3 regions of the Citrobacter europaeus genome follow, and region 3 is predicted to be linked to each of the others. Evidence: predicted binding sites of a transcription regulator. Region 3 holds the regulator's gene; each other region holds the start of a gene.

Region 1 (4,377 bases), 1.2 Mb from region 3:
TCTGACAACCGCAATTTTGTGATGCATATTGCTTTTGGTCATTATCTGCACAGGGAATGTGTTATACTGTGCAGGTTTTGAACACAAGCGAGGATGATATGTCTACCCAATTAGACCCGGCCCAACTGGCAATAGAATTTTTACGTCGTGATAAAACCGATCTTTCACCGGCTCAGTACCTGAAAAGACTGAAACAACTTGAGCTGGAGTTTGCAGATCTGTTGGCGCTCTCTTCAACTGAATTGAAAGAAGAGATCTATTTTGCCTGGCGCATGGGCGTTCATTGATTCCGGTATGCTTATCGTAATAAAACCCCGACACGCGTTCGGGGTTATTTTTTGCCTTAGATCTTAATTACCACTTCATCTCACCGCTATTAACCTTCGCACTTAGCTCCAGAGAACTTGCGTCCGCAAGACCCGGCCATGCTGCGGTCATGGTTTTAATCACATAGTCTGAACCTTTCTTCGCCCCCAACGCCTGCTCAAACGACTGTAAATAGTCATGTGTGAAGCGAATGGCCTTATCGCCCGCAGGGCGTTCGCCAATGTAATGGCCCGGAACTACCTGAGTAGGCTGTAAATTCTGCATTTCGCTCAGTACGCTACGCCATGCGCTACGTTGTTCTGCAGACTGTGTATCCGCCGTCCATACGTGAATCCCGGAAGCCACGCCGGTCCCGCCAATAATGGCACGGTTCGCCGGGATCCAGACATAGGCTGCATAATCGTCAGGATGACGCAGTTCCAGCGTTTCGCCATCAATCGTGAAATGCGTTTGCGTGGTTGCCTGTGGAACGGTGAGCGATGTTGGCGCGCCGTCCTTCATTTGCGGGCCCCAGAACTGCAGCTTAGCCTCTTTGGTGGCGCGGATATGGTCTACTACGTGCGGTGTTGCCAGAACTTTTACCTGCGGGAACGCGTTGACGATGGGCTGCAGACCGAAATAGAAATCCGGATCGCCGGAAGTGATCACGATAGCCTTCAGCGTTTTACCGCTGGCGCGAATCATCTGCACCAGTTGTTCGCCATCTTTGGTGCTGAACTGGGCGTCAAACAAAATCGCCTCTTTAGGGCCAGACACCAGCGTCGAAGAGACTGGGAAAATAGCCTTATCCTGCGGATTATAGACGTCGAGCTGTAGCGGTGCGGCAAAAGCTGAAGACGCAAACAGAGGTAATAACAGGGCCAGAGATTTAACTTTCATACCAGGTAACCTTATGCAGGGAATTGTCTTTTGATAGTTCCCGTATTTTAAGCATATTCGTATCTGTTAGAATTCCCTCATTAGGACATGCTGAGTTTCGTAAAACGATCGGATGGGATGCAATGGACAGAGTGATGGCGGCAACGGTATTCAACCATATCTGTGATTTGGGCAGTCTGAGTGCCGCCGCGCGCGCATTGGGGTTGTCGCGCCCGATGGTCAGTCGATATCTCGACGAGATGGAGAAATGGGCGGGGACAAGGCTTATCCATCGTTCGTCGCGCCGTTTGACGATCACGCCAGCGGGTGAAGAGGCATTACTGAAAACACGTTCTCTGGCGCAACTTTCGCTGGATATTGGCGCCGCCAGCGCCGCACAAACGCCGTCCGGCACGTTACGTGTGGCCTGTGCACATTTTACTGCCTTGCATATCTTAGCGCCGGTTCTGCCCGCTTTTCTGGCGAGGTATCCGCAACTGCGTATCGAGGTGGAGATCAATAACCAACCGGTAAGCCTCGTGGGAGAACGTATTGATGTGGCGATCCGTATAACGGAAAACCCCGAGCCAGGGACTATCGCCCGTCGCCTTGGCGACTGTAAATCGGTGCTCTGTGCGTCTGTTGATTATCTGCATCAGCATGGCACTCCAGAGACTATCGATGATCTTACGCAGCATAATTGTCTCTACTACAGCGGTTTTGCTGGAAAATCCTGGCACTTTCTGGATGCCCAGGGCCAGGCTGTCTCTGCTGCAATCAGAGGTAATTTGAGCGCCGGGATCTCTTCGCTACTTTGTGAGTCGGCGTTGGCGGGAATAGGCGTTGCGTTGGTGCCTGAACTGGAGGCGCGAGAAGGGCTGGCACAGAGAAAACTGATTAGACTATTGCCCGAGCTTCAACCTAAATGCCTGCCGATATATGGTTTATACCTTTCTCGAGAGCATCAGCCAGCAGGGTTGCGCCTGTTGCTGGATGCGCTTAGTGAACCAGAGTGCTAACTGGGTGGCTAAACGTGCTTATAAAATAGTCAAACCGCCATTAGTGTTAAAAAAAACTGTTCAGTGTATGAGATTCTTCTTATCGCCCCTTCAAGAGCTAAGCCATCGTGAGTGCCGGAGATAAGCGCCGGATGGGGCCGGAACCCTTAAGCCTGCCAGCAAGCAGACTTAAGGGTTTTTTGTTTGTTCATTATTAGAATTGTATTTTCCTCCGGTCATCCCCACCTATCTCTTAAATAGACATTATCTATACATCTTTTAATATTTGACCTGCCTGAACGATTGGATTTTTATAATCCATTGTTAATCAATGTATTGAACAAAAAATTCCATCCCTGTAAACCCACGCTGCAGGGTCTATGCTTAGTAAAAGTAGTCAAAAAGGGCGATTAACCCGAATGCCCCTGCTGTTGAGGGGTTGAAGTGATAATCATTATCACTAACATGGTGTTATAGCTTCAAAGCTAGTGACTCGAGGTAACTCTATGGAATTGCATTCAGGAACATTTAACCCGGACGATTTTGCCTGGCGTGGACTGACGTTAACGCCAGCGGCTGCGGCGCATATCCGCGAGCTGGTAGCAAAGCAACCCGACATGTTGGGCGTGCGTTTAGGCGTGAAGCAAACGGGATGTGCGGGATTCGGCTACGTGCTGGACACCGTCCGCGAGGTCCAAAAAGACGATCTGTTGTTTGAAACGGATGGCGCCAGACTTTATGTGCCGTTACAGGCGATGCCGTTTATCGACGGTACAGAGGTCGATTTCGTTCGCGAAGGATTAAATCAGTTATTTAAATTTCATAACCCGAAAGCCCAGAACGAATGCGGCTGTGGCGAAAGTTTTGGGGTATAGGCGGTACTATGTCTCGTAATACTGAAGCAACTGACGATGTCAACACCTGGGCTGGCGGGCACCTTAATTATAAAGAGGGCTTCTTCACCCAACTGCAAACTGATGAGCTGGCGAAAGGGATCAACGAAGATGTCGTGCGTGCGATTTCGGCAAAACGAAATGAACCCGACTGGATGCTGGAATTTCGCCTGAATGCCTTTAACGCATGGCTCTCCATGGAAGAGCCGCACTGGCTGAAAGCGCATTACGACAAACTGAATTACCAGGAGTATAGCTATTACTCCGCGCCGTCCTGCGGCAATTGCGATGAAACCTGCGCATCTGAGCCGGGAGCGGTACAGCAAACGGGGGCGAATGCGTTTTTAAGCAAAGAGGTTGAGGACGCATTTGAACAGCTTGGCGTGCCGGTCCGCGAAGGCAAAGAGGTGGCGGTTGATGCCATTTTTGACTCGGTGTCGGTAGCGACCACCTATCGTGACAAACTGGCGGAACAGGGCATTATTTTCTGTTCGTTCGGTGAGGCGATTCACGATCACCCTGAGCTGGTAAAACAGTATCTGGGCACGGTGGTACCAGGTAATGACAATTTCTTTGCCGCGCTGAATGCGGCGGTGGCATCCGACGGTACGTTTATCTATGTACCGAAAGGTGTGCGTTGCCCAATGGAACTGTCGACCTATTTCCGTATCAATGCGGAAAAAACCGGGCAGTTTGAACGCACCATTCTGGTTGCGGATGAGGGCAGCTACGTCAGCTATATCGAAGGCTGTTCAGCCCCGGTGCGTGACAGCTACCAGCTGCATGCCGCGGTGGTGGAGGTCATCATCCACAAAGATGCCGAAGTGAAATACTCGACGGTACAAAACTGGTTCCCTGGCGATGGTAACACTGGCGGCATTTTAAACTTCGTTACCAAGCGCGCTCTGTGCGAAGGCGAAAACAGCAAAATGTCGTGGACGCAGTCGGAAACCGGCTCAGCCATTACGTGGAAATACCCAAGCTGCATTCTGCGTGGCGACAACTCTATCGGCGAATTCTATTCCGTTGCGCTAACCAGTGGTCACCAGCAGGCCGATACCGGCACCAAGATGATCCACATCGGCAAGAACACCAAATCGACCATTATCTCGAAAGGGATCTCCGCCGGACACAGCCAGAACAGCTATCGCGGTTTGGTGAAGATCATGCCGACCGCCACCAATGCCCGCAACTATACCCAATGCGATTCGATGCTGATCGGCGCGGATTGTGGGGCGCACACCTTCCCGTATGTCGAGTGTCGTAACAATAGCGCCCAGCTTGAGCACGAAGCCACAACG
Region 2 (4,377 bases), 2.3 Mb from region 3:
CCATTGTTGGCAGCAAGGTGCGAACAAACGCCAGGAAGCGTCCTGCCAGCAGCGCCATCAGTCCGTGTTGGTCAAACATGCAGGTGGCGCGCTGATGGTATTTTTCAGGCAATTGCGCCAGCCAGCCTTTTACCGTCCGCGTGTTGCCCAGCCAGCGTCCCTGAATGTAGCTTAGCCAGCAGCCCAGACTGGCGGCGGCAGTCAGAATAGCTATGGTAGGTAAAAAACTCATCACGTCCTGAGCGATCAGCGCCCCTGCCAGCAATAACAGGCTGTCTCCGGGTAAAAAGGAGGCGGGTAGCAGACCATTTTCTAAAAACAGTGTGGCGAACATGACGAAGTAAACCACGCTCACAACGTGCGGATCCGCCAGCGCGGCAAAATCGTGTTGCCAGAGCGCGGAGACAATATCTTGAATGACTACCATGGACTTTCCTGTGGAACAGCGTTTATGTGTGGATTGTACTCCTGAATTGTCCGGGATGCCTTGATCCCGGACGCAACAATTGCAGACTTTTCCACCAGAAGTGTCTGCATATATGTCCATCTGTGGCAATTTTACTCGATTCGGGCAAATCCTGCGGCCAAATCGGCAATCAGATCGTCAACATTCTCTAAACCAATATGCAAACGGATGAGCGTTCCGCTGAAGTCCACCTCACCTTGCGGACGGATAGCGGCAATGTGTTCCGGCTGGTTAGCGAGGATCAGCGACTCAAAACCACCCCAGGAGTAGGCCATGCTGAACAGGCTGAAGTGATCCAAATACGCGGCAAGCTCCTCATGATTGAGTTTCTTATTCAATACAAAGGAGAACAGGCCGCTGCAGCCGGTGAAATCACGCTTCCAGAATTCGTGACCTTTACTGCCGGGAAGCGCCGGGTGATTTACGCGGGCGACCTGCGGATGGCTGGCCAGCCACTCGGCGACCTTTACGCTGCTTTCATGGTGCTGACGCAGGCGAACGCTCAGCGTACGCAGTCCACGGCTGGTCATATAGGCGGTATCGGCGTCCAGCATTTGCCCCATCAGATAGGCATTTTCGCGCAGTTGATCCCAGCAGCGGGCATTAGATACCGCCGTGCCGACCATGCCGTCGGAATGACCAATCAGATATTTGGTACCTGCCTGAATAGAAATATCGATACCAAAATCCAGCGCTTTGAACAGCACCCCGGCAGCCCAGGTGTTATCAATCATGATGATAGCATCCGGCGCGACGCGTCTGACGGCGGCAACAATAGCTGGAACATCATGCACTTCCATAGTGACAGAGCCGGGAGATTCCAGAAATACGACTTTCGTGTTCGGCTGAATGTGCTTCACTATACCGGCGCCAACCAGCGGATCGAACCAGCCGGTGGACACGCCGAGCTTGCCGAGAATTTTGGTGCAGAAATCCTGGCTGGGTTCATAGGCGGTGTTGGTCATTAGCACATGATCCCCTTGCTCCACAAAGGCGAGGATGGTGTTGGCAACGGCCGCTGCGCCGCAGGGGAACAAGGCGCAACCTGCACCGCCTTCCAGTTCGCACATCGCTTCCTGCAGGGAGAAATGCGTCAGGGTTCCGCGACGGCCATAGAAAAGCCCACCGTTAGCCCGGTTATGCGTAGCCTGCTTTTTGGCCTCGACGGTGTCAAACACCAGCGAAGAAGCGCGCTGGATCACGCTATTTACCGAGCCCAGCGTGTACTTTTTACTGCGTCCTGCGTGGACGAGTTTGGTTTCAAGTTGTTTATCTGCCATGTTGTCTGACCTGTTTTTATACGTCTGGATGTCTAAACTACCATGAATCTAAGGTGACGCATCCTGCGGAACGGTCATACAGTAGAAAATAATCTCAAAATGCTTCTGGTGACTTTTTTACTGCGTAAGCGCAAGGAAAAGAAACCAAAGGTGCGGCAATATGTAAATAGTAATGAGAACGACTATCAATTCGACGTCTTTTTGATATCATTACGCTCAGATTTTGTGATTTGCGTCCTGGAGATACAGAGTGGGTAATAATTTGATGCAGACGGATCTTTCCGTCTGGGGTATGTATCAGCACGCCGATATCGTGGTTAAGTGCGTGATGATTGGGCTGATTTTGGCGTCAGTGGTCACCTGGGCTATCTTCTTTAGTAAGAGCCTTGAGTTCTTTACTCAGAAACGCCGCCTTAAGCGTGAGCAGCAACTGCTGGCGGAAGCCCGCTCTTTAGATAGGGCAAGTGAGATTGCCGCAGGATTCGATGGCAAAAGCCTGGGCGCACAGTTGGTTTATGAAGCGCAGAACGAACTGGAACTGTCAGAAGGCAGCGACGACAACGAAGGTATCAAAGAGCGTACCGGCTTCCGTCTGGAGCGTCGTGTGGCGGCGGTAGGCCGTCATATGGGTCGCGGTAACGGATACCTGGCCACTATCGGGGCTATCTCTCCATTCGTGGGTCTGTTTGGTACCGTATGGGGTATCATGAATAGCTTCATCGGGATCGCACAAACCCAAACGACCAACCTGGCCGTTGTTGCGCCGGGTATCGCAGAAGCGCTATTAGCGACCGCGATCGGTCTGGTCGCGGCAATTCCTGCGGTCGTTATCTACAACATTTTCGCACGTCAGATTGGCAGCTATAAAGCGATGCTGGGCGATGTCGCGGCACAGGTGCTGTTGCTGCAAAGTCGCGATCTGGACCTGAATGCTAGCGCTTCTGCGCATCCAGTACGTGCTGCGCAGAAATTACGTGTAGGATGATGTTCCATGGCAATGAGCTTTAATGAAAACCTGGACGATAACGGTGAAATGCATGAAATCAACGTGACGCCGTTTATCGACGTTATGTTGGTTTTATTGATCATCTTTATGGTAGCCGCGCCGTTGGCAACGGTGGATGTGAAAGTGAATCTCCCTGCTTCCACCAGTACCCCGCAGCCGCGTCCGGAAAAACCGGTTTATCTGTCGGTAAAAGCCGATAAGAGTATGTTTATCGGCAATAATCAGGTGACGGACGACACCATGATTAGCGAATTAAATACGCTGACCGATGGGAAGAAAGACACTACGATTTTCTTCCGTGCGGATAAAACCGTCGATTATGAAACCATGATGAAAGTGATGGATACGCTGCATCAGGCGGGTTTCCTGAAAATTGGTCTGGTCGGTGAAGAGACCGTAAAAGCGAAGTAATCCTCGTTGCCGGGTAATGGTTGTCGCCTTACCCGGCCTGCAGCTCCTGTTCCAGCTCCTCCGCACGCCCTTATCTGTTCTCATCCAGTGCGACAGTCGTTATCCTGGTGGGTTCGTAGTTCCCCTCAGACAGTTTACGCGTCAGGCGTAAGGTGGCCGTTTCTCGCTTGAGTATATGCTGGTAAGTACTCTCCAGTCGGGCCATGATTTTGTCCCGCAGTTCTGGTTGCTGCTCCATAATGGCTTCAATCGCGGCGCCGTAGATCTCTTCCTTAGCCTGTAGTGCATAAATTTCACGGCGATTTTGCCATTTCATACGCACCAGTGCGGCAGGTATAGAAACTATTTCCTGGGCCACGCTTTCCAGCGTCGCGTTTTTATTGGCAATCAGCACGGCTAAATTTTGCTTTAAGACAAACTCATCGCTTTTATGGTCATCTAAAGCCAAATAAACATTATTATCCTCAACATCTTTCATTTTATTTATCTTCCAGAGAATAAAAAATAGGATCGCTGGTTTCGCGGGTAATTAAATTAAGCCAAATTTTATTGCCCTGCTCATTAACGGTGGCTGTTTTTGTGGACAAAATTTTACTTAATTCTTGAGCGTTGATGTCACCTTCCGCTTGTAGTGAATTGAGCAGGCGAGTGAATGACTCAATTTTTGCGGCACGAAACAGGCGCTCTTTTAAATGGCGGTCGCACTCTTCAAATAACATATTGCGTGCCTGGCCGGTAGCGGCAGAGCTAATCAAAATATCGGGTTCGTAATCACTTAATGTTCTCTTCCCCTGAGTCAAATTTTCACTATTATCTGCGGGGCTGGTATTGGATGAGGAGCAGGATAAGTGAAAACGCGAGGGAACAAGATGCTCGGGAAGCATGTTGAAATATCCTTTGATGCCAATGAGATGTTGTTTTAATTAAACCAGGCCGCGTTGACAATAGCATGGCGTAATTTTAAAATCAAAAAAAATGGAGCCAGTATATGAACAGTATATTTTATTCTGTTATTACCCTGCTATTGCTTACCTGCGGGGTACTTTTGTTGATGCGCAGTGCAAATAAAAACCGAGAAACAGAAAATGGGTACTCTGAAAATCAGCCGGAAATGCTGAGTAAAGAAGAGGGGGAGGATCATTTTTCGCTACTGATGAATTCGATTACCCCGGTATGGTATTGGCGCGTTAATCACGAATATATCGATTTTATCC
Region 3 (4,377 bases):
CGGCTTCTTTTCCGGCAATACGGCCAAAGGTTGTGCCGATTGACATGCCCACACCTGCGGTGTAGCCCTTGCCCAGCACGTTGCCTGCCATCATCTCTCCGGCGACGAACAGGTTACGGCTTGGCTGCCCGGCAAAGTGAACGGCAGCGCGCTCGTTCACTTTTAACCCGAGATAGGTGAAGGTGATCCCTGGTCGCAGGGCATAGCCGTAGTATGGCGGTTGGTCCAGCGGTCGTGCCCAGTGCGTTTTCGCGGGTAGCAAATCTTTGGTGGCGCAGTTATCCAGAACGGTATGGTCGAACTGGCCGGGCTGGCAGGCGTTGTTGTACTCCGTCACGGTGTGGGTAAAGCGTTCACCATTCAGCCCCAACTGATGAGCCAGTTCTGCCAGCGTATTGGCCTGTGCGCCAGGAAAGACCGGAGGCATGAAGTGGCCGATGGCTTTACTGTCGATGATGGAGTAACCAATCTGCCCTGGCTGTTGAGCGACCAGACGTCCCCAGATGGCGTAGCGTTTCGGCCAGAAATCTTCGCCCTCATCATAAAAACGCTCAGCGTCACGGTTGACGACTATGCCGAGCGAAACGCAGTCCACGCGGGTGCAAATTCCGCCGTCATATAATGGCGCTCTGGCGTCAATGGCTACGCAGTGTGACTGGGAGGGTTCGCCGATAATGTCGGCTCCGGCATCCATCATAAATTTGAGCAGTACGCCCTGGTTAAAGCGCGTACCGCGAATCAGGAAGTTATCCGCAGGCCACTCGCCGCGCTCGTTCTCTCCCCACGCTTCTCGCAGCCATTCGCGGTTAGACTCAAACCCGCCCGCGGCAAGCACGCAGGATTTCGCTGTGATACGCTCGTTGCCTGACAGCGCCGCCACGAACTCGCCATTGTGCAGTTCAAGCGCCTGCACCGGTGTGTTATAGCGGATTTGTACGCCCAGCTTTTCTGCGCTGCGATAATAGGCATTCACGAGAGCTTTACCGCCCCCCATAAAAAAAGCGTTGGTTCGCGCCACGTGTAAAGCGCCAGAGAGTGGAGGCTGAAAATTGACGCCGTGCTGGCGCATCCAGTCGCGGCAATGTGATGAGGTACGGATCACCAGACGCGCCAGGGCTTCGTTGGTATTTCCTTCTGTTACGCGCTGCAGGTCTTGCCAGAACTCCTCTTCCGGATAGCTTTCTACCAGCACATCCTGCGGCGCATCATGCATACAGCGCAGATTACGCGTGTGTTGGGAATTTCCCCCACGCCATTCCCGGGGAGCCGCTTCGAGTAGTAAAACGGAAGCGCCTTGCTCCCGGGCGGTAAGGGCAGCGCATAAGGCAGCATTGCCACCGCCAATCACCAGAACATCAACCATCGTATACTCCATTACCATTTAACTAATTGTTAAATTTGTAATTGAAATGTATACGTGCGGCTTGTGCGGGCGCTATGACGTAGCGCTAAAGAGGGCTTTAGTTATTGTAAAGGATGGCACCTGGCCAGCTTCCTGCTTCTACCAGTTGATGCATCACTTTCGTCAGTACCACGCGGGCAGCGAGGCCCGCCGGGGTGAGCTCATCGTCAGATAGGCTCACCAGAAAATTGGGGCGGCTAAGTATCGGATTATGGACGCCGATCACTCTTAGCGTCTCTTTATCGAGATGGGAAATCGCCGCTCCGGGTTGAAGAGTGGCGCCAATGCCACTGCGCACGGCGCGCATCAGCAGCGCCAGACCATCAATTTCTGTAGCGATCTCAATGTTCAGCGCGTGTTCCTGACTAATTGCCTCCAGCCTGCCGCGCAGACCGTGGCCTGGGCTTGGCATTATCAATGGAATACTCGCCAGTTGGGCAGGCGCAATATTGTCATCGGCAATATCAGCCAGTAGGGCATGGGTCCCAATCAAAAACAGCCGTTCTTCGAGAATCGGTCTGGCACTCCAGCGCAGGATCTTTTCTTTTTGAAACACCACAGCCAGATCAATCTGGCGGGTATTAATCATCCGTTCCAGATTACCAGAGAGACTTTCCACCACGTGCAGGCGAACATCGCTATAGCTTTCCCGCATGGCGTGAATAAAAGGCATACCGAGAACGGAAGCGGTACTGGGAGCCATACCGACGCTGACGTGCCCGGAAAGCCGGGACTCTCGTGCGGCGAGGATCGCATCGTCTGCGTGACGGAGCGCCAGCTGCGCCTGGGAGTAAAAAGCCAGTCCGGCGCTGGTCGGCGTCACGCCTCGCGAGGTGCGCTGCAGCAGGCGAATAGCGAGTTCGTTTTCCAGACGCGACATTTGCTGGCTGAGTGCCGAAACCCCGATATTGAGATCGAGCGCCGCGCTACCCATGCTGCCGGTTTCTACAATGCGCACAAAATAGCGTAGCTGGCGAAGTTCCATTTCGACTCTCCGGAAGGGGCAATTGATTTTTACATTAAAGCAACACAGGAGCGGAGGGAAGGGGAAAAGGGCAGGTAACGCCCATAAAAAAAGCCAACCGGAGGGTTGGCTTTTCAGAAAGCATTACATTATTTGCCGTCGTGGGCGTGCTCATCTTCGCGGCAATCGCCTTCGGCGCAGTGACCGTAAAGATAGAGGCTATGGTTAGTTAAGCGAATGCCATGTTTAGCCGCAATCTCACGCTGGCGGGCTTCGATGGAATCATCGCTGAACTCGACCACTTTGCCGCAGTCAAGGCAGATGAGGTGATCGTGATGATGCTGTTGAGTCAGTTCGAAGACGGATTTACCACCTTCAAAATTATGGCGGGTCACGATACCGGCATCATCAAACTGGTTCAGCACGCGATACACGGTCGCCAGACCAATTTCTTCACCCATATCGATCAGGCGTTTGTATAAGTCTTCCGCACTGACGTGATGGTTATCCGGTTCCTGAAGAACTTCCAGAATTTTTAAACGAGGAAGCGTTACTTTCAGGCCAGCCTTCTTTAATGCGGTATTGTTGTCAGTCATGCGGAATCTGTCCTGTAGCTAAACGATTCACTTCATTAACAGAAGTGACAGAAATTGCACTTGAGATAATGCGATTCATTATAGAACTGCCATGGCTAAATGAAAACTGCAAGTCTCTGGCATATATTGTTAATCAAAACGTGGTATCGCCGACAAACACACTGTGCAACACCCGATTGGCATCCAGCCATTGTACAGGGTCAGACGAAAAAGTTACAAATTTGTAGCAATTATTTTGATTGGTTTTATCTATTGATGCGGCGCAGATGGAAATCTGCGCCGCACGAAATCAGGCATTGATGATTTCGTCGAGGTGCAGCTCTTCAGAGATCTGCTTAACCCATTTTTCTACGCGCTCAGCGGTCAGTTCAGGCTGGCGATCTTCATCGATAGCCAGACCGACAAAGTGGTCGTCGTCAGCCAGACCTTTGGACGCTTCAAAGTGATAACCCGCTGTCGGCCAGTGACCAACGATGGTTGCGCCGCGCGGTTCGATGATGTCGCGAATTGTGCCTAACGCATCGCAGAAATATTCTGCGTAATCTTCCTGGTCGCCGCAGCCGAACAATGCAACCAGTTTGCCGTTAAAATCAATGTCTTCGAGGGTTGGGAAGAAATCGTCCCAGTCACACTGCGCTTCACCGTAGTACCAGGTTGGGATGCCGAGTAGCAGAATGTCATACCCTTCGAGGTCTTCTTTGCTGCTTTTTGCAATGTCATGAACATCGGCAACGTCTTTACCAAGCTGTTTTTGAATCATTTTTGCGATGTTTTCGGTGTTACCGGTGTCGCTGCCGAAAAAGATGCCAGTGATTGCCATGAGTAAAATAACCTCTTGAAACTTATTGAAATGGTGGTGGCGCATTGCCCACGGATAAGGGCAATCATAGCAGAACAGTCAGGCATGCGGAAACAGCAAACACGCAGGACTGCACTCTGTGCTACACGATTTATGATTTAGAGCAGAAATTCAGACTAAGCCTGACCGCGCAATGCGCTGAGTTGGGCCATCAGCATCTCTTCGATGAGTTCACTGCGACTCATATTGCGCGCCTCGGCCAGCTCGTTCAGAGCGTCAACGGCATCAGCGTTCAGTTTCAGTTCGACACGCTTAAGCCCGCGAACTTTATCGCGTTTAAGCTGATTACGTTTGTTAATACGTAACTGTTCATCACGCGAGAGCGGATTAGTTTTGGGTCGTCCCGGGCGACGCTCCTGCGCGAACAGATCTAATGTCGTACGGTCCGTTTGTTCTTTGGCCATGATCTTGGTGACTTCGGGGAAACAATCAGCCAGGCGTCTGCCCGGATGGATAGCGCGCCATAATACATCAGCAGGGGGGACACGCCAACGCCCACGCGCGTAATCGCGCGCAGACGCTGAGTTTTTAATCAGTTAGCCTGCTCGTCCAGATA

What was found. The regulator Fur, encoded in region 3, represses iron uptake genes when iron is present. The targets are predictions, from matches to a motif close to ATAATAATGAGAACNACTATCAA.
Region 1: the regulator Fur is predicted to act here: its motif matches at 2,628-2,650, upstream of sufA (Fe-S cluster assembly scaffold SufA).
Region 2: the regulator Fur is predicted to act here: its motif matches at 1,913-1,935, upstream of exbB (tol-pal system-associated acyl-CoA thioesterase).

The regions. Positions count from the first base shown of each region.
Region 1 covers NZ_CP148084.1:2,323,737-2,328,113, forward strand. Annotated here, with positions in the region: gene menI (1,4-dihydroxy-2-naphthoyl-CoA hydrolase) at 1-22, shown strand, start outside; gene WHR59_RS10925 (YdiH family protein) at 99-287, shown strand; gene WHR59_RS10930 (Vmh family MBL fold metallo-hydrolase) at 355-1,206, opposite strand; gene WHR59_RS10935 (LysR family transcriptional regulator) at 1,329-2,204, shown strand; gene sufA (Fe-S cluster assembly scaffold SufA) at 2,690-3,058, shown strand; gene sufB (Fe-S cluster assembly protein SufB) at 3,067-4,377, shown strand, end outside.
Region 2 covers NZ_CP148084.1:754,761-759,137, forward strand. Annotated here, with positions in the region: gene yghB (DedA family general envelope maintenance protein YghB) at 1-427, opposite strand, end outside; gene metC (cystathionine beta-lyase) at 559-1,746, opposite strand; gene exbB (tol-pal system-associated acyl-CoA thioesterase) at 1,997-2,731, shown strand; gene exbD (TonB system transport protein ExbD) at 2,738-3,163, shown strand; gene WHR59_RS03585 (hypothetical protein) at 3,234-3,641, opposite strand; gene WHR59_RS03590 (hypothetical protein) at 3,643-4,047, opposite strand; gene WHR59_RS03595 (ESA_00282 family adhesion-associated protein) at 4,152-4,377, shown strand, end outside.
Region 3 covers NZ_CP148084.1:3,545,187-3,549,563, reverse strand. Annotated here, with positions in the region: gene tcuA (FAD-dependent tricarballylate dehydrogenase TcuA) at 1-1,363, opposite strand, end outside; gene tcuR (tricarballylate utilization LysR family transcriptional regulator TcuR) at 1,461-2,387, opposite strand; gene fur (ferric iron uptake transcriptional regulator) at 2,516-2,962, opposite strand; gene WHR59_RS16785 (ryhB-regulated fur leader peptide) at 2,955-3,041, opposite strand; gene fldA (flavodoxin FldA) at 3,252-3,782, opposite strand; gene ybfE (LexA regulated protein) at 3,938-4,225, opposite strand; gene ybfF (esterase) at 4,354-4,377, opposite strand, start outside.